Regions from separate parts of the Clostridium hominis genome, predicted to be linked through region 2. Evidence: a T-box and tRNA genes for the amino acid it is inferred to sense, from the RefSeq annotation. Region 2 holds a T-box; the other holds one or more tRNA genes.

Region 1 (10,252 bases), on a different contig from region 2:
AACATATTTAGCTAGTAAAAAAATTAAGAACTGTGTAAAAGCTAATGGAGCAGATATATGTGATTCTACACATTGTCAAGTTTATACGTCTAAAGCTGTTAGACTTGAGTTATGGGATGAAAGTGTTAGAGATGAAAATTGGAATAAGATAAGTGAGGCTGTTGAATCAACCAAAGGTCAAGTATTAAGTTATCAAAATGAATTAGTTCTTTATCCTCAGTTTTTCTCAACTAGTTCAGGAAAAACTGAAAACTCAGTTGATTTATATTGGTCAGATATACCGTATTTAAGGTCAGTAGAGAGCTCTGGAGAAGAAATATCACCTAAATTTGAGAGTGAAGTACCTATGACAATCAGTGAGTTTATTAATAAATTTGAAGAGAAGTATCCAAACTCGTCATTAAATGAGGATAATATTGAAAGTAGCATAAACATTACATCTAAAAGTGAAGCAGGTGGGGTAAAAGAGATTCAAGTCGCGGGTGAAACAATTAGGGGGCAGGATTTTAGATTTTTATATGGATTAAATTCAAGTAATTTTACTTATGAAATAAATGATGGAAATATAATATTTAAATGTAAAGGGTATGGGCATGGAGTTGGAATGAGTCAATGGGGTGCTAATGTAATGGGTAAAGAAGGAAAGAGCTATGAAGAAATTCTTAAACATTACTATACTGGAGTTGAAATTACAAATTTAAAATTTGGAGAATAAATAAATAGAGTATTTTTAAAGACTTTTGTTGAAAAACAAGAGTCTTTTTGTTTTTTTTTGATGAAATTTGTAGTACGGAAATTGAGTATAAATTGAATTAAATTTGTAGGGGGGGCAAGACTACAAAAAGGAGGTGTTGATATGAATTTAAACAACAAAGATAAGGTTAAAGACTTTTTTAGAAGGGAGGGCTTTTACTTTATTCTACTAATTTGCTTATGTATAGTTGCAGTTGTAGCAGCCTTTACTATTAAGAAAAATAATGAGTTGAAGCAAAGTAATGATCATAATAATGAATTTACTCTAAATGTTGAGGATTCAACAAATGATTCTGCAGAAACTTCAAGAAATGAAATGCCAAATGCAGATAGAGTTGAAAATGGTGACAATGTGGCAGAGGGATCAAATGAATTAGATGAAGTTGCTAACAACGAAGAAGTAGATGACTATACAGAAGTAGCTGATAACACAGAAGATGTTCCTGTTTCTAATACAGTAACAGAAGTAGTTTTCCAATTACCTTTAGAAGGTATGATTTCTAGAGAGTATAAGGAAATGGTTAGGTTACAAAATAGTGAAAGTGGAACAGTAGATAGAACTAGAAGAGGTATTGATTTAAGTGCTTCTGTAGGAACAGCTGTTAATGCTGCAGCAGAAGGTAAGGTAATTGAGGTATCAAAGAGCACAGAAGATGGAAACTTTATAGTTATAGAACACACAAATGGATTAAAGACTAAGTATGCAAATTTAGATGGAGAAGTTTCAGTTGCTGTTGGAGATACAGTTTCAGCAGGCGATCAAATTGGAATCGTTGGAAATAGTTCAATGATATTTACTTCAGAAGTATGTGGAGATGTATTAAATCTACAAGTTGAAGATTCTGAAGGAAACCAAGTAAATCCATCAGATTACTTTAGTTTCTAAGAAAAATAAATCAGCCATTTGAATTTCAAATGGCTGATTACTAATAAGAATTATATTTTAATTAAATCTATTTTTTGAGGAGGTTACATTTTGAAAGACTACATTGAAGAAAGAGTACTAGAAGTTGCTCAATATATTATTGATTCAAAAGCTACTATAAGAAAAACTGCTAAGGTATTTGGAGTAAGTAAAAGTACTATTCATAAGGATATGACAGAAAGATTGCCTAAAATTAATCCCAGTATTGCAGAGCAGACACAAAATATACTTGAATTAAATAAGGCAGAAAGACATATTAGAGGTGGAAAAGCTACTAAATTAAAATACAAAGCTATTGAATGATAATACCTTTACATATATAATATTTTTAAAGAATAATTTGTCTAAAAAAGAATTATCTTGAATTATTATATATCTAGTAGGAGTGAAGAAAATGTGGTTTTGGAGAAGTGGGAACGACCTTGGAATAGACTTAGGGACTGCTACAGTGCTTGTTTATGTAAAAGGTAAAGGTATATTATTAAAAGAACCGTCAGTAGTAGCCATAAATAAAAATAATAATAAGGTACTAGCAGTAGGTGAAGAAGCAAGAAAGATGATCGGAAGAACTCCAGGAAATATAGTTGCAGTACGTCCGCTAAGAGATGGAGTTATTTCTGATTACGATGTTACTGAAAGAATGTTAAAGGAATTTATTAAAAAGGCTTGTGGTAAGGGAAGAATAGTAGCTCCAAGAGTAATGGTTTGTGTTCCATCTCAAGCTACTGAAGTAGAAAAAAGAGCCGTAATGGATGCTGCTAGAAATTCAGGGGCTAAAAAAGTTCATATAATCGAAGAACCACTAGCAGCTGCAATAGGTGCTGGATTAGATATAACCAAGCCTAATGGAACAATGATAGTAGATATTGGTGGAGGAACTACTGATATAGCTGTTATATCATTAGGAGGAGTAGTTGTTAGGAAATCAATCAAAATCGCTGGAGATAAATTTGATGAAGCAATAATAAAGTATGTTAGAAATAAACATAAAATAATGATTGGTGAGAAAACTGCAGAAGATGTTAAGATAAAAGTAGGATCTGCGTTTAAAGATTCAAGAAATTTATTTACTACTATGAAAGGTAGAAATTTAATAACAGGTTTACCAGATGAAGTTGAAATAAGTACTGAAGAAGTAAGAGAAGCTTTGTCAGAGCCTGTATCTGTAATAGTTGATGGAGTTAAGAGTATACTAGAGAAGACACCACCTGAATTAGCTGCGGATATAATAGAAAAAGGAATATTGATGACTGGTGGAGGAGCTTTATTAGATGGACTTAATAAGCTTATAGAAGAAAACACTGGAGTTACAGTTGAAATAGCTCATAATTCTGTTGAAGCTGTTGCAGAAGGGACAGGTCAAGTTTTAAACTTTATAGATAAAATAGATTCAGATATTTTTGGAAAAGAGATAAGTCTAATAGATTAATTATAAATATATAAATGGCACTATAAGTTATTTCTTATAGTGCTATTTATTATATGAAGAATTAAGGTAATATGCATGGTTTAGTCCATGACAAATAACTCGTGCCATTTCGAATACTAAACTAAGTCTAATACCTCTAGAGGTAAAGAATTCAGCATTGTCACTAGAGTCAACTATTCCTATTATTGAGGATACACCTACTTCAGGCAATGACTTTCCTACACCTTTACCGGGATGAATAGGATAATCTCTTACATGTATTTCGCCAATAGAATTAGTATCTCCTAAACAAGCGTCAATTCCGATAATCGTAGCTTGTGGATGAAGTTTTTTTATTTCATCAATTTTTTTATCTATGTTTAAGGCATGGATAGGTGATTCTAGTGTTCCATATACAGGAACAGGGAAGGATGACTCTTCTAAAAAAGTACCTACTAAAGGACCTAAACAATCACCAATACATTTATCTGTGCCAATGCAAACTATAATAGTTTCAGATGTTACATATTTTCTTATAAATTCTGCAATTTCATAATAAGATAAGTTAGATTTATAGTTAACTTTTCTTTTCAAATATACCCACCACCCCTCAATAATAATATATATGAGAGAAAAACTAAGAATATAATAAGTATAAAAAAAGAAAAAATGGAAAATATTTTTAATAAGGTGGTGATATTAAATGAAATGGAAGATAATAATGAGAACTATGTCACTTTTAGTTATAGTAGTAACTATATTTATAGTAGTTTTATATGAACCAAATATTAAAAATAAAGATATAAGTAGTTTGGAAGATGAGACAACTGAGATTACAGAAGGGGATGTGGAAGAAACTTCTTTATCAACAGATAAGCAAATATTACAGGGAAATAGTTCTGATGTTTTAACTTTAAATTTAGATAATATAATTAACAGTTTAACTTTAGATGAGAGAAATGTAGTTGAAGGAATATTAGATAAACTTTCAGTTGTTGATTGTGCTAAAGTTAATTCTATTTTGAATAATGGTAGCATAGATTCAAAGAAGGAAGCTATGGAATATATTAAAAAACGCTTGGTAGAAGAGGATTATGATAGGCTTGTAGGTATATTAAATCAATATATTGACTTAGTGTAGTTATAATGGCTATTAAAGTTATATAAGTGCTTAATATTAAGTAAAATGAAGGAAAATAGAGCAAATTAAAAATAAAATCGGAAAATGAGCTATTATGAGGCTTGAAATATTGTTGCTATGAATATATACTAGTCATTGTCAGTTCGGCAGTGATGCACGAAATGATGAAAGTTATTAATACGATATGGGGGAGTTCCCGAGTGGCCAAAGGGGGCAGACTGTAAATCTGTTACGTTTCGTTTCGATGGTTCGAATCCGTCCTCCCCCACCATTAATAACTTAATTAAATATGCTGGTGTGGCTCAATGGCAGAGCAGCTGACTTGTAATCAGCAGGTTGTTGGTTCGACTCCGATCACCAGCTCCATTAAATGGGGGAGTTCCCGAGTGGCCAAAGGGGGCAGACTGTAAATCTGTTACGTTTCGTTTCGATGGTTCGAATCCGTCCTCCCCCACCATTTAATTTTTTGAAAAATAAATAATAACGTGGAAGCATAGCTCAGCTGGGAGAGCATCTGCCTTACAAGCAGAGGGTCACAGGTTCGATCCCTGTTGTTTCCACCAAATACGCTGGTGTGGCTCAATGGCAGAGCAGCTGACTTGTAATCAGCAGGTTGTTGGTTCGACTCCGATCACCAGCTCCATTAAAATGGGGGAGTTCCCGAGTGGCCAAAGGGGGCAGACTGTAAATCTGTTACGTTTCGTTTCGATGGTTCGAATCCGTCCTCCCCCACCATTAAAAGCATAGTTTATCTATGCTTTTTTATTTTGACTTAAAATAAGTAATATGTATTATAAAAAGTTGAGAATATATTAGAATTTAAATTTATTGACATTAGTTTTAATAATTGTTAATATATATTACAGTAAATAAAAAGTAAATAAAATTTGATATTAGTTCTTATCAAGAGAGGTAGAGGGAGAGGGCCCTGTGAAACCCGGCAACCTGTTACCAATTAGCAGTTGATAGTTAATAAATAATAATTAAATTAACTTAATTATTAATTTTTAACTTTTAATTATTAATTGTATACGTGGTGCCAATTCCTGCAATTAATTTTGCAAGATAAGAAAGACATGGTTGAATATTACGTCTCTTCTTTATCTTAAGAAGAGACTTTTTTATCTTTAGAATTAATATCATCTTAATTAAGAGAGGAGATATATAATGAGAAGATTATTTACATCAGAATCAGTAACAGAAGGTCATCCAGATAAAATCTGTGACCAAATATCAGATGGAATATTAGATAGTATACTAGCTAAGGATCCTATGGCTAGAGTAGCTTGTGAAACAGCTGTAACTACAGGAATGGTTATGGTAATGGGAGAAATATCAACATCATGTTATGTGGATATCCCTAAGGTGGTTAGAGAAACTATAAGAGAAATAGGTTATGATAGAGCTAAATTTGGGTTCGACTGTGATACATGTGCTGTATTAACATCTATCGATGAGCAATCATCAGATATAGCTATGGGAGTTGATGAAGCATTAGAATCAAAAGCTGGTGATAAAGATGCAGTTGAAGCAGTTGGTGCAGGAGACCAAGGAATGATGTTTGGTTTTGCAACAAATGAAACACAAGAGTTTATGCCATTACCAATAGCAATGGCTCATAGATTATCTAGAAGACTTAGTGAAGTAAGAAAAAATGGCACATTACCATATTTGAGACCAGATGGAAAAACTCAAGTAACAGTAGAATATGATGATAACAAAGTTATAAGAATAGATACAATAGTAATATCAACTCAACATGGACCAGAAGTTAGCCAAGAACAAATAAGGGAAGACTTAATGGAACACGTAATTAAAGCAGTAGTTCCTGCAGAGCTTTTAGACGAAAATACTAAGTATTATATAAATCCAACAGGAAGATTTGTTGTTGGTGGCCCACAAGGGGATAGTGGATTAACTGGTAGAAAAATAATAGTTGATACTTACGGTGGATACGGTAGACATGGAGGAGGAGCTTTCTCAGGAAAAGATCCAACAAAGGTTGATAGATCAGCAGCATATGCAGCTAGATGGGTAGCTAAAAACTTAGTAGCAGCTGGAGTTGCAGATAAATTAGAAATTCAATTAGCTTATGCTATTGGAGTTGCTAAACCAGTATCAATTGAAGTTGAAACTTTTGGAACAGGAAAACTTTCAGAAGAAGAAATAGTGAAAATAGTAGAAAAATCATTTGATTTAAGGCCAGGTGCAATAATAAGAGATTTAGAGTTAAGAAATCCTATTTACAAGCAAACAGCAGCTTATGGGCACTTCGGTAGAAATGACTTAGATCTTCCATGGGAAAGATTAAATAAAGTTGAAGATATAAAGAAATACTTATAATAAAAAAAGGAACTCACAGGAATTGCTGTGAGTTCCTTTTTATTAAAGTGTGTTATATACCACGTTTCCGTTAACAATAGTCATTTTTACGTTTATATCTTCATCAAAAATAACTAGGTCAGCATCAAAGCCTTCTTTTATTAAGCCTTTTCTATCTTCTACTTTGCAATGTTTAGCTCCGTTATATGAAGCCATTTTAACTATTTCGTTAAGTGGGTAATTAGAGTTGTTATAAACATTTCTAATAGCTTTATCCAAAGTAAGAACTGATCCAGCAAGTGAACCACTTAATAATCTAGCAGCACCATTTTTAACTTCTACATCTTGACCACCTAAAGAATACATGCCATCTTGCATTCCGCATGCCATCATTGCATCAGTAACTAAAAGTACCTTATCAGTTCCTTTTTGCTTATAAGCAGTTCTTAATGATGGATAAGAAATATGAATACCATCAGATATAGTTTCAGTAGTTATTTCTGAATCAAATATTGCCCCTACAACACCAGGTTCTCTATGAGTAAATGGAGTCATAGCATTGAAAAGGTGAGTTGAGTGGCAGAATCCACACTTTATACCGTCCATAGCTTCTTCATAATTAGCTTTAGTATGTCCCATTGAGCAAACTATACCTTTATCAGAAAGATAGGTAGCTAGTTCTTTAGCTCCTTCTACTTCTGGTGCCATTGTTATAGAAACTACTGCATCTTCGTCTTCACCAACCATTTCGTTAAAGTTTTCAATTGTTGGATCTATTAAGTAGTTTGGGTTTTGAGCACCTATTGCTTTAGGGCTTATAAATGGACCTTCTAGGTGGGCTCCTAAAACGTTAGCTCCATCTGTACCTTTTATTTTAGCTTCTTTAATTGCAGACATAGCCTTTCTTATGTCTTTTTTATCTACAGTCATAGTAGTTGGAGTAAATGAAGTAGTACCATGTTTAGCAATAGTTTTAGCTATTGTATTTATAACATCGTATGTTCCATCCATAGTATCAACACCACCAGCTCCATGTATATGAACATCTATGAATCCAGGGCTTAAATATAATCCTTTACCATCTATAACGTTATCATTAGCTATAGAACTAGGATTTATTTCTTTAATTTTACCATCTTCTATCAAAACAGAACCTTCTTCTATTTTGTCTAGGTAAATTAATTTACAATTTTTAATTAACATAAAAATACCTCCTACATAACTCAAATTTAAAGCAATATGAGTTAAATTTATATAATATGATATAATTATATAATATAGAAGATAAGATTTAAAGGTGTGAACAATAAAATGGAAGTGCTAGAAGGATTAGTTGAGGCTATTATATTTAAAAGTGAAGATACGGGATATATAGTAAGTAAGGTAACAGCCAATAAAGAATTAATTACTGTTGTTGGAATAATGCCTCTTATTAAAGAGGGACAGCAGATAAATTTTAAGGGGTCATGGATTAATCATAAGCAGTTTGGTCGACAATTTAATGTAGAGGAGTATCATGAGTTATTACCGTCATCGGCAAAAGAGATTGAAAGGTATTTATCAACTGGTATAATTCATGGTATTGGACCGGTAACTGCAAAGAAAATAGTAAATAAGTTTGGGGATAAGACTTTAGAGATTCTGGATAACAATATTGAGAGATTAAAAGAAGTTGATGGTATAGGTGAAAAGAAATTTAGTATAATATATGATTCTTACTTAGAGAGTAAAGATTTAAAAGATATAATAATGTTTTTCCAAAAACATGGGATGACTATAAATCAATGTCTAAAAATTTATAAAAAGTTTGGACCAGATTCAATAGATATAGTTTCAAAGAATCCATACATATTAAATGATGAAATATCAGGAATAGGTTTTTTAACAGCAGACAGAATTGCTAGAAGTTTAGGGATTGAAATAATATCACCTTTTAGAATACAAAGCGGAATTAGATATGTTCTTAATAATTTCTCAGCATTAGGAAATACATATATGCCACAGGATATGCTTATAGATGAATGTAAGAAGGTTCTTATGGTTGAGGAAGAACTTGTAGTAGAAAATATATACAATAGTGTATTAGAAGGAAAGTTAAAGGTAGAAAAGATTAAGGAAATAGATGCAGTGTATACTCTACCTTATTATTACTGTGAGTTAGGAGTAACTAATAAGATAATAACTTTAAGCATAGAGAACTTCCAGACTATTAATACTGATGTTTTGTTTGAAATAGAATCTTTTGAAAAAAGATATAATATAAAATTTGCGCAAGCTCAAAAAGAAGCTATTATAGGTGCATTTAATAATGGTATAGAAATAATAACTGGTGGACCAGGAACAGGGAAAACAACAATTATAAAGTGTATAATTGAGATATATGAAAACAGTGGCATGAAGGTTCTTTTAGCAGCTCCAACTGGAAGAGCAGCAAAGAGAATGAGTGAATCTACTGGTAGAGAAGCAAAAACTATTCATAGACTTTTAGAAATGGGCGTAAGTGATGATGAAAACTCATTTTTTGGTAAGGGAGAAGGAGAACCTTTAGAAGGTGATGTAATTATCATAGATGAGGCATCTATGATAGATATCATGCTTATGAATAGTCTTTTAAAGGCTATTAGATTAGGAACTAGAGTGATAATAGTTGGAGATGTTGACCAGCTACCTTCAGTAGGTCCGGGTAATGTTTTGAGAGATTTGATAAATAGTAATTTTATAAATGTAGTAAGACTAAATGAAATATTTAGACAGGGTAAGGAAAGTATGATCATTGTTAATGCTCATAAAATTAATAGTGGTGAATTACCATACCTAAATAAAAAAGATGGTGATTTTTTCTTTGACTCAAGAGAAAATATAGATGATATTTTAAAAACCATAATTGATTTAATAAATAGGAGATTACCTAATTTTAATTCTAAATGGAATAAGGTAAAGGATATACAAATTTTATCGCCAACAAGAAAAGGTGTATTAGGAGTAGAGAATTTAAATAATGAGCTTCAAAAAATACTTAATCCTCCATCAAATCATAAGAAAGAAAAGAATGTTAGGGAAATGATTTTTAGAGAGGGAGATAAAGTTATGCAAATAAAAAATAACTACTCTCTTAAATGGACTAGAATTAGTGGTATTGGTGATGAAGAAGGTGTTGGAGTATTTAACGGTGACATGGGCTTTATTGAGTCTATAAACGAAGATAAGAGTACTTTAACAGTAATATTTGATGATGAGCGAAGAGTTGTTTATGAATTTGCATTTTTAGATGAATTAGAGCTTGCATATGCAATAACTGTACATAAAAGTCAAGGAAGTGAATTTAAAGTTGTAATAACTCCAGTTTTTATGGGGTCAGCATTTTTGATGAATAGGAATATACTATATACTGGGATAACAAGAGCCAAAGAATTAGTAGTAGTTGTTGGAAGTCAAAAGGCTCTTAAATATATGGTAACTAACACTAATAATGTAGAAAGATATTCTTCATTAAAGGAAAGAATTATAGATATTACAGCAGATGAAAAGATAGTTAGGGATTAGAATTTAGAGAGGTTATAAAGATGAATTATAAAGAGCTTAACAGTGCATTTAAGAAAATAAATAATTGGTATGATAAGAAAACTAAAGTACTTACTGTTAAAACTAGACCTTTTAATACATCTATTGTATTTTCAAATTTAATAAATAGAGTTTTATATAA
Region 2 (10,252 bases):
TCTTTATCATTAATTCCTAATAATCTCCTTGTATATGGATGTGCACAGAAACCTCCTTGCCTAACTGCAATACCTCTTATATTAGCAAGTCTTTCTCCAACCTCTTCATAGCTCATTCCATCTATATTAAATACCATTATTCCTAACCTATCATCTATATTTTTACAATCTCCGTATAAACGAATATTGTCTATACTTTTCATACCTTGTAATAATCTTGAAAATATATTTTTCTCATTTTCTTCTATTGTCCTAAATCCTATTGTTTCCATATCCTTTATAGCTTGCGCCATAGCTACTGCACCAAAAAAATTAGGTGTTCCCGGTTCATTTTTCTCTGGAGTATCTAAATAAACCTGACCATCATCCCTAACCATATATACTATTCCTCCTCCTAGAATATCAGGAGGATAATAATTAAAAGTTTTCTTCAGGCCAATTATTGCCCCACTACCAAAGGGAGCATACATCTTATGTGCTGAAAACACTAAATAATCTATATTTTCATCACTTTTCACTCCAAGCATGGATATCTTCTTATGAGCTACTAACTGAGCTCCATCAACAATTATATGGGCTCCATATTTATGAGCAAGTCTTGCTGCTCTTCTTATATCATTTAAATATCCAGTAACATTAGATGCACCACTTATAGTAACATACTTTACCTTCCCACAATATTTTATTAGCATTTCTTCAAGGTCATCTATTTTTACTCTTCCATTGTCGTCCACTTCTAAATATTTTAAGTTGCATTTTCCTCTCCAAGGCAAATCGTTTGAGTGATGTTCCATTCTAGTTGTAATAACAACATCGTCTCTATCTTTAATTAATATATTGGATAATCTATTTATCCCCATTGTAGTATTGTCTGTAAAAATAGCTGTATATAAATCTTGAGGTGCATTAAAATAATTCATTATATACTTTCGGCATTCCTCATAAGTATCACTACAAAATTGCGATTTTTGCCCATCACCTCTAGCTATTGATCCATACATTTCACTACATTCTATTACTCTTTTCAACACTCTTTTAAATGCCGGAGTGGTAGCTGCATTATCAAAATTTATAGGAACAATTTTGCCTCTTCCTTCAACTGTAACTTTTCTATCTATCCCTACAAATAAATCTCTTATCTTTTCCATACTAGCTTTATGCATAACAATCCCTCCCCCTACATTCTATTCTTATAAGTAATTTAGTGTTCTTTTTATCGTACTAAATTGCCTCCTTACATCATATTCTATAAAGTAACATATGTCCCAAAATAGACATATATTGGTAATAAATTATACTTGGAGGATATAAATGGATTCAAATAAAAACCCAAAAAACAAAAAAGATAATGATTTAACTTTTGCTCCTATGAATATTCAAGATGCTCTTAAGCCTGCGAATTTTCCTACTCCTAATATTACTGGAGGCCCTATGAGTAATGGGACAATGTATATGTGCTTTCCTGCTCCATCAATCAACATGATGAATCCAGCAATGAATACAGATAATATGACAAACATTGTACCATCAACTCCATACCCTTCAAATATTCCTGATATTGAAAAAACAGAGATGAATAATCCTAAAAATACTATTAATTCAAATACTACACAAAATGTTCCTAGTAATTTGCCAAGCAATTCTAGCCAACTTGAATATCCATCAGAGGTGAATTCAGAAGATTTGTATTCCTATAATAAACCTAGGCTAAATGATAATTACGATACTAACTTAATAAACCCTTTAGATATTTTAAGAAATTTCTCATTTGAAGATATTCAATTATCTGATGGTTGTCGAGGTGACAGCAAAGAGGATGATGTAGAGGAAATATTTAAAAAGATAGAAGAAAATAATTCTGTCGTATTAGCTACTATGAAAGCTTACAGAATTCCGTATCCTATAGCTAAGTTACTAATAAAAAATATAATTAAACTTACTCTTGAGTATAAAGGAAGGTGATATTATGACTTATCTAAGAGTAAATGCACCTAACGTTAACTCTGGTTTTAGAGTGCTTCACGCAGTGCCAAATGCTCCTAATGTAGATGTTTATGCTAATGGAAGTTTACTAGTATCAAATCTATCCTTTAGTTCAATATCTACCTATTTAAGTTTAACTCCTGGAACTTATGAACTTCAAATATATAGATCAGGATTCTATGATACTCCATTAGCTACACAGAATGTTCAACTAGCACCAAGTGCTAATTATACTATTTCTGTAGTTACATTAGGCGGATTATTTCTATTTAAATTAAGAGATGCTCCAATTGCAGTTTCCCCTAATTCTAGTTATTTAAGATTTATGAATCTTTCACAAACTGCCCCACTACTTAATCTAAATTTACCTAATGGAACTCAACTTTTTAATTCTGTTGAATACTTAGAAACAACAGGCTACTATACAACTTCTCCTGGAATATATAACTTTGTAGTTGAGTTCTCTGGTGGAACAGCTGTAAACAAAAATCTAAAAGACTTAACACTAGAAGGTGGAAAGCTTTATACAATCTATGTTATAGGCGTATTTGACGGCAAACCGCCTCTTGGATACTTGTTTGTTGAGGATGAGAGATAGAAATATTAATATTCTGTGGTTTTTAGATTTCAAAGGACAGTAGATAGCCATCTACTGTCCTTCAAATTTTTAATATTTATCTATTCTACAAATTTAAATTTAACAATTAGAACAATATTTCAATTATACATTTAAAATAATGAGAAAACTAAACTTTATTTTATTTTGCTTCGTTTTTTTGATATTTTAAATTTTTGATAAAGAATATCCTTTAAAACCAAAGCAGTATCCTCATCATTAAAATTGAACTCATTTTTACAATCATCATACAACTGAGATATTTTTTCACAATAACTGTTTATTCCTTGCATACCTTGATAAGATGCTAAAATTGGATACTTCTTGCTCCATGCACTAGTCCAGTCAATTTCATCCACTATCATTTCTATACTTGTAATATCACCACTAAGATTACTTTCATTTATAAGATAGTCATAACTTACATTATATAGTTGGCTTAACAACTTGACCTTAATTAACTCAGGAATTGTTTGGTCCATTTCCCATTTGCTCACTGTTTGCCTTGATACACCTAATTTATCAGCAACATCTTCTTGAGATAACCCTGCTTTTTTGCGTAAATCTAGTAATTTATCACCTAATGACATAATAATCACACACCTTTCAATTATTCTGAGCTTACTTGTATCTAAAGTATACTTGAAATATAAAGTGCTTTCTAGCAATTAAACTTGGAATTTTGTCAACTATAATTAACATTTTTAATATAAGTATTCCCCACTTGATATAAACTCCCCAATACCTTCCTGTAATTTTTTCTCCTATTTGAATAAACATAATGTTAATAGTATAATTATATGGAAACTTCGGGATATGGAGGAGAATATGATAGTTTTAAGTTGTAAAGATATATGTAAAAGTTATGGAATTAGAGATGTACTTAAAAAAGTTACATTTTCAATAAATGAAGGTGATAAGGTTGGTATTATCGGAGCTAACGGTGAAGGTAAATCGACTCTATTTAAGATAATATGTAAAGAATTATCTCAAGACTCTGGAGAAATTTTTATAGATAAAAATAAAACTCTTGGGTACTTATCTCAGAATCTTAATTTAGATACAGATAAAAATATCTACGAAGAAACACTTTCTGTATTTGATGAGCTTATTAACATAGAAAATAAATTATCTACATTAGAAATAAAAATGAATGAGCCTTATGATGAATCTAAAGCAGAATATCATGAAAAGTTAATTAAAGATTATACTACACTTCAAGATATTTATTCTCATAAAGGTGGATACGTATATAAAGGTGAAATATCTAGAGTATTAAAAGGTCTTGGGTTTACTGAAAATGATTTTTATAAAGATATAAATACTTTAAGTGGTGGACAAAAAACTAGAGTAGCTCTTTGTAAGCTATTATTAAGAAAACCAGATATATTACTTCTAGATGAACCTACTAACCACCTTGATTTAGAAGCTATAGCTTGGCTAGAAGAGTATATGAAAACTTATAAAGGTACAGTCTTAGTAATTTCCCATGATAGATTCTTCTTAGATTCAGTTACTAACAATACTTTTGAAGTAATAAATGGTGAGGTTGAATGTTATAACGTTCCTTATACTAAGTTTATTGAATTAAGAAAGAAAAACTATGAGGCTAAGTTAAAAGCTTACAACCTTCAGCAAGCAGAAATAAAAAGACAAGAAGCTATAATTGAAAAGTTCCGTTCGTTTAACAGAGAAAAAAGTATAAGAGCCGCTGAGAGTAGAGAAAAAGCTTTAGATAAAATGGAGAGAATAGATGCTCCTACTCATGAAAAAGAAGGTTCTAAAATTAAATTTGAAGCTTCAATAAAAAGTGGATACGATGTACTTCACATTGAAAAAATGAGTAAAGCTTATGGTGATAAAGTACTGTTTAAAAATCTTAATATGGATCTAAAACGCGGTGAAAAAATAGCTTTAATAGGTGAAAATGGTAGAGGTAAAACTACCCTATTCAAAATAATAATGGATGTTGTTGAAGCTGATACTGGAGTTAAAGTTCTTGGAACTAACGTTAATGTTGGTTACTATGACCAAGAACAATCTGACTTAGATTTAAATAAAACAATTTTAGATGAAGTATGGGATGCTTTTCCTAATATGACTACAACAAAGCTTAGAAATGCTCTAGCATCTTTCCTATTTACAGGTGATGATGTATTTAAAGTTATAAATACTCTAAGTGGCGGTGAAAAGTGTAGAATTAATTTATTAAAGCTTATGCTTTCTAAATCTAACCTATTACTAATGGATGAACCTACTAACCACCTTGATATTATTTCTAGAGAAGCTTTAGAAGACGCTATATTGGAATATGATGGAACATTAATGATAATTTCCCATGATAGATATTTCTTGAATAAAGTAATTGGAAGAATTTTAGAGCTTAATGAAGATGGTGTAACTGAGTATCTTGGTAACTATAATTACTATCAAGAAAAGAAGCTTAACCCAAGTAGATTTGAAGATTACGAAGAGATAGCTAATGGAAAAACTAAAACTCAAATTAAAGAAGATAAGAAAAAGAAAAGAGAAGCTGAAAAAGAAGCTAAGTCTATGCAGCTTAAATTAAAAAATATCGAAAAAACAATAGCTGAAAAAGAAGACCAATTAGTTAAGCTTCAAGAAGATCTTTGCTTAGAAGAAATTTACTCTAATCCAACAGAAAGCCAAAGAGTAAATAATGAGATTAAAGATTTAGAAGAAGAAATAGCTAACCTTTATGAAGAATGGGAAAATATGGTCTAGCGCATAAAAAATGGTGGCATAAAGCCACCATTTTTTAATTTATAATTATTTTAATAAACTTCTTCTTTCCAATTTGAATTATAAGTTCAGGTACTAGTAAAACCTCATCAATATTATTTATTCTTTCCCCATTTACTTTGACTCCACCTTGGTCGATTAACCTTCTAAATTCTTTTTTGCTTGGAACTAACTTATTCTCTAAAACTATATCGGCTAAATTAAAATCACCTGAGTTAACTTCTACAGTTTTTATATCTTCAGGAATTTCTCCTTTTTGAAAGACCTTTCTAAACCTTTCTTCTGCAGCTGTCGCTTCTTCTCTTCCATGGTATAACTCTACTATTTCTTTAGCTAAAGAAATTTTCACATCTCTAGGATTTACTTTATCTTCTTCAAGATCCTTCTTTATCTTTTCAACTACATCTGGATGAATATCTGCAACTAATTCAAAGTATTTAATTATTAAGTTATCTGGTATAGTCATAGCTTTTTCAAACATAATTGCTGCATCCTCATCTATGCCAATGTAGTTTCCTAAGCTTTTGCTCATCTTATTTTCACCATCAAGACCTTCTAATAATGGCATAATTATTATTGATTGTGGCTCTTGCCCAAATTCTTTTTGAAGCATTCTTCCCATTAAAACATTAAATCTTTGGTCAGTTCCTCCCATTTCAATATCAGCTTTAATCTCTACTGAATCAAATCCTTGCATTAATGGATAGAAAAACTCATGAAGAGATATGGACATATTACTTTCGTATCTCTTTTTAAAATCCTCTCTTTCTAGCATTCTTGCAACTGTAGATTTTGCAGCTAGTTTTATTACTTCTTCAAAAGTCATCTTAGATAGCCATTCACTATTAAACTTAACTTCTGTTTTATCTCTATCAAGTATCTTAAATATTTGCGTCTCATAAGTTTTTGCATTTTCAAGTACTTGTTCTGTTGTTAACGGCTTTCTAGCCTTTGATTTCCCTGTTGGATCTCCTATCTTCCCTGTAAAATCTCCAATTATTATAACTACCTTGTGTCCTAAATCCTGTATTTGCTTTAGTTTTCTTAAAACTACAGTATGACCTAAATGAATATCTGGAGCACTTGGATCTAATCCTAATTTAACTACTAACTCTTTTTTACTTTTTAATTTCTCCTTTAATTCTTCAAGTCCTATTATTTCATCTACACCTTTGCTTATTATCTTTATTTGTTCATCTATATTAATCATCTTTATTCCTCCAAAATTTTCTTTGTTTTCTTATATAATTTTATAAGGAAACACACTACTCATATACATTCGTAGGTGTACACTTCCAGTGTAACTTCAATCTACCAAATCATAAATTTGGATTTTCAGTTAAGTTCGGTTACCTAAATTACATGTGCGCCCTGTGGGTGAAATTTAGAACCTCACTTATAGTAACTCATAACTTTCTCTATACTTAAAAATCCGCGCGTATATTTTTAAATATAAAAAAGCCCCCGTCCTACTAAAAGGACGAGAGCATAAAACTCACGTGTTACCACCTAATTTCATTGTTAACTCACACTAACAACCTCTTCAGGTACGCCAAATAAGATACTTTGGTTATACCCTAGCACTATAACGGGTGCGAATCCGACATCTGCCTACTGGTTGTAATCTTTCGGAGTGCTGCTCAGAGACGTATTCAAATTAACTCGTTATGTCCTTCTCACCAACCAGGACCTCTCTTTATAACTCTATTAATTCTACTCTTTCTCTTCAAAGCTTTAACAATTCAATTCTTATTTATTATTATATGCTTGTTTTTTTCTTTGTCAACATAAACCTAGTTTAAAAGTTGAACTTTTACGCTTAGTAGTTTAGTAAACTTTCAATTCCTATTTGTTTTAATTATTAACATTTCTTTTAAATGTATAGTATGTTCCTAAAAAATAACTTAAATAAACAATAAGCATTAAAACAATACCAAAGCTTATACTTAAAATAAATATTTTTTCTCCTACAAACACTGTAATTATATCTTTATAAAAAATATAAAAATTATATATAAATATTGCAACTCCAATCATTGCTATAGCAATAGGAACTATAAAATATATTGAAATTTGCTTTAATATTATCTTACTTATCTCCTTATCCTCAACACCTAATTTTCTAAGTATATTAAATCTATCTTTATGTTCAATAGACTCAGCTAGTTGACTTAATGATAAAACAGTTAAACTTATCATAAGTAGTACCACACCTAAATATATGCCGAGGATTCTCATAGCTAAAGTTGTAACTAAAATATTATTAGTCTCTAACGATTTAACACTTGTATCAATTACCCTATATGTTATATCCCATTCATTACTATACTTTTCTACGAATTTAGAATTATTTTTTCTAAACCACTCATTTACGTAGTTGTTTTGGAATTCATTAGCCTCTTCATAACTCATTTCACTATTAATATTAGCTACAAAATTAGTTTCTAAAAATTCAAGATTATCACATATTTCATCTGGTAAAATCATAATACTATCTGAAAATGGACTATAAAAACCTTCTCCAATAGATTCTTTATAATTTGATTTTTCACTTATTTTTAAAACTTCACCATCAATATTAAAAGTAGAGTGATTTTTAATATAATTGTTTATTTCTTCATCAGTTACGGCACTATACCATTGAGTGGTAAACTCATTATCCTTTAACTCTATTTCTTCATATCCTAACATACTTCTTAGTTGATTAAAGTCACTTAATCTAATTGCTAAAGTTGATTCACTATTTTCATCTGCTTTTACAATATATTTTTCTACCTGGCAATAACTATCTGCATCATATCCCTTATCCTTTAAGTAATCTATTATCTCTATATAATCTAATTGGGGTAGTTCTTGTACATCATTTATATTAGCTTGTTCTAAAAGACTTGTAGTATAATTATTCCTTATATCTATATCATAAGGAACCCTCATATCTAAATATCCAAGTGCCCATTGAGCCATTACAAGAGTTATTATAAAACTAATCATAGCCCCTAAAAAAGTCATTGATATTGTAGCCATTAATATTGGTGCTGTCTTTATTTTAGATACTATTGATCCTATTAAAAATAAATTTGTTCCTTCATATTTAAAGTTAGTCCACTTATTTTTTATATAAATCATTATATAAGCAATTGAATAGAATAACGCATAAGTTCCAAGTATGAAAGTAATTAGAGAAATACCTATATACATAAGCATTCTTACACTATAGTCAATTTTTGAATTCATTAATTTAATAGTACAGCTGCCACAAATAACGTATAAAATAATAGCTAGTATAAATATTACACTATACACTTTGCCACTTCTCTTAAATTTGAATTCTACTTGCTTATGTGCATTTAACATATCTATTAGCTTTATTTTTCTTAAAACTATAACGTTATGCACTCCTATTATACAAAATATAGCTATAAAAAATATAAAAGTAATTAAAACTGTATCCATATACAATCTTAAATTAAAAACTACTTCTTGTTTAGCACTTATTAAGATTATTGCTGTAATTACTTGTGAAAATAAAGTCCCTACAAATATCCCAGATATTATTGCTAAAATTCCAATTACAATAGTTTCAATAAAAAACATCAAAGCTACACTTTTTTGTTCTGCTCCAAGTAATACATAGGTTGCAAATTCTCTTTTTCGTCTTCTTATCATATATTTGTTTACATAAGCTACAAGTAAAATAAGAATAGCTGTAATTATATAAGTTGAATATTTTAATATTAAATTTAAGGCTTTAAAATTATAAGATTCCTCAGTGATTAATTCATAACTTGAACTAGAAAGCGATGTGATTGCATAAAACAAACTTACACATATTGTTATCGTTATAAAATAAATTAAGTAATCCTTAATAGATTTTTTCGCATTACTTTTAGCTAATTTAGCGTACATCTCTAACATCACCACCTAATAATGCTACTACATCTAATATTTTATTAAAGAACTGTCTACGTGTGTTTTCACCTTTTAATAATTCTGTAAATATTTTTCCATCTTTAATAAATAATATTCTGTCACAATAACTAGCAGTAAAGGAATCGTGAGTTACCATTAATATGGTTGCATCTAAATTCTTATTTAAACTTGATATCATCTCTATTAGCATTTGAGCTGATTTTGAATCTAGTGCTCCTGTAGGTTCATCAGCTAATATAAGCTTAGGATTTGTTACTAATGCTCTTGCACAAGCAGTTCTTTGCTTTTGTCCACCAGATATTTCATAAGGATATTTTGAAAGTAAATCCTCTATTCCAAGCTCCTTTGCAACCTCCAACACAATCTTGTCTATATCACTTTTTTTAGTTTTATTTATTGTTAGTGCTAAAGCTATATTTTCATGAATTGTCAATGTATCTAATAAATTAAAATCTTGAAATATAAATCCTAAATTTTCTCTTCTAAACCTTGCTATATTTTTTTGATTTAGCTCTGTTATATCTTTTCCATCTAAATAAATATTTCCTGAACTGACATCATCTATTGTAGCTATTAAATTTAGTAATGTTGTCTTACCTGATCCTGATGGTCCCATTACCCCTACAAATTCACCTTTTTTTACTGAAAAGCTTATGTCATCAATTGCTTTAACTATATTCCCTTTATTTCCATAATATTTTTCAATATTATTTATTTTTAATACTTCGTTCATTATTATCACCTCAAGGATATTTTAACTTATATAGCTCATTGTTGATTCGATTTAATATTACTTTTAGGTGACAATGTTGTAACATTACTAAATTAGAACCTGATTGACACTCTAAATCTCTGAATTAGCTAGTGGAAGTTACCTCTACTAACTTTAATGAGTAGTTAGTTTCATTATAAAGCTTCCTATAGGAAAAGTAATACTAACCTTTGTATAACTACTTATTT

The links. A T-box is a leader RNA that pairs with one kind of tRNA and senses whether it is charged. The one in region 2 lies ahead of tyrS (tyrosine--tRNA ligase), so its partner is inferred to be a tRNA-Tyr.
Region 1: it encodes a tRNA-Tyr, which carries the amino acid that the T-box ahead of tyrS (tyrosine--tRNA ligase) is inferred to sense. The anticodon was not compared.

What each region holds. Positions count from the first base shown of each region.
Region 1 is NZ_JACOOO010000035.1:29,566-39,817, reverse strand. Features, by position in the region: gene spoIID (stage II sporulation protein D) at 1-715, shown strand, start outside; gene H8S20_RS14925 (M23 family metallopeptidase) at 857-1,639, shown strand; gene spoIIID (sporulation transcriptional regulator SpoIIID) at 1,730-1,981, shown strand; gene H8S20_RS14915 (rod shape-determining protein) at 2,073-3,107, shown strand; gene yyaC (spore protease YyaC) at 3,150-3,680, opposite strand; gene H8S20_RS14905 (hypothetical protein) at 3,790-4,227, shown strand; tRNA gene H8S20_RS14900 (tRNA-Tyr) at 4,414-4,498, shown strand; tRNA gene H8S20_RS14895 (tRNA-Thr) at 4,519-4,593, shown strand; tRNA gene H8S20_RS14890 (tRNA-Tyr) at 4,600-4,684, shown strand; tRNA gene H8S20_RS14885 (tRNA-Val) at 4,715-4,790, shown strand; tRNA gene H8S20_RS14880 (tRNA-Thr) at 4,796-4,870, shown strand; tRNA gene H8S20_RS14875 (tRNA-Tyr) at 4,878-4,962, shown strand; SAM riboswitch class I at 5,125-5,299, shown strand; gene metK (methionine adenosyltransferase) at 5,395-6,570, shown strand; gene nagA (N-acetylglucosamine-6-phosphate deacetylase) at 6,613-7,752, opposite strand; gene recD2 (SF1B family DNA helicase RecD2) at 7,861-10,092, shown strand; gene H8S20_RS14855 (hypothetical protein) at 10,113-10,252, shown strand, end outside.
Region 2 is NZ_JACOOO010000016.1:81,860-92,111, forward strand. Features, by position in the region: gene H8S20_RS08610 (aminotransferase class V-fold PLP-dependent enzyme) at 1-1,163, opposite strand, end outside; gene H8S20_RS08615 (hypothetical protein) at 1,312-1,962, shown strand; gene H8S20_RS08620 (DUF4397 domain-containing protein) at 1,967-2,581, shown strand; gene H8S20_RS08625 (helix-turn-helix domain-containing protein) at 2,737-3,189, opposite strand; gene abc-f (ribosomal protection-like ABC-F family protein) at 3,428-5,344, shown strand; gene tyrS (tyrosine--tRNA ligase) at 5,379-6,572, opposite strand; T-box leader at 6,836-7,101, opposite strand; gene H8S20_RS08640 (FtsX-like permease family protein) at 7,217-9,268, opposite strand; gene H8S20_RS08645 (ABC transporter ATP-binding protein) at 9,258-10,025, opposite strand; gene H8S20_RS08650 (sensor histidine kinase) at 10,179-10,252, opposite strand, start outside.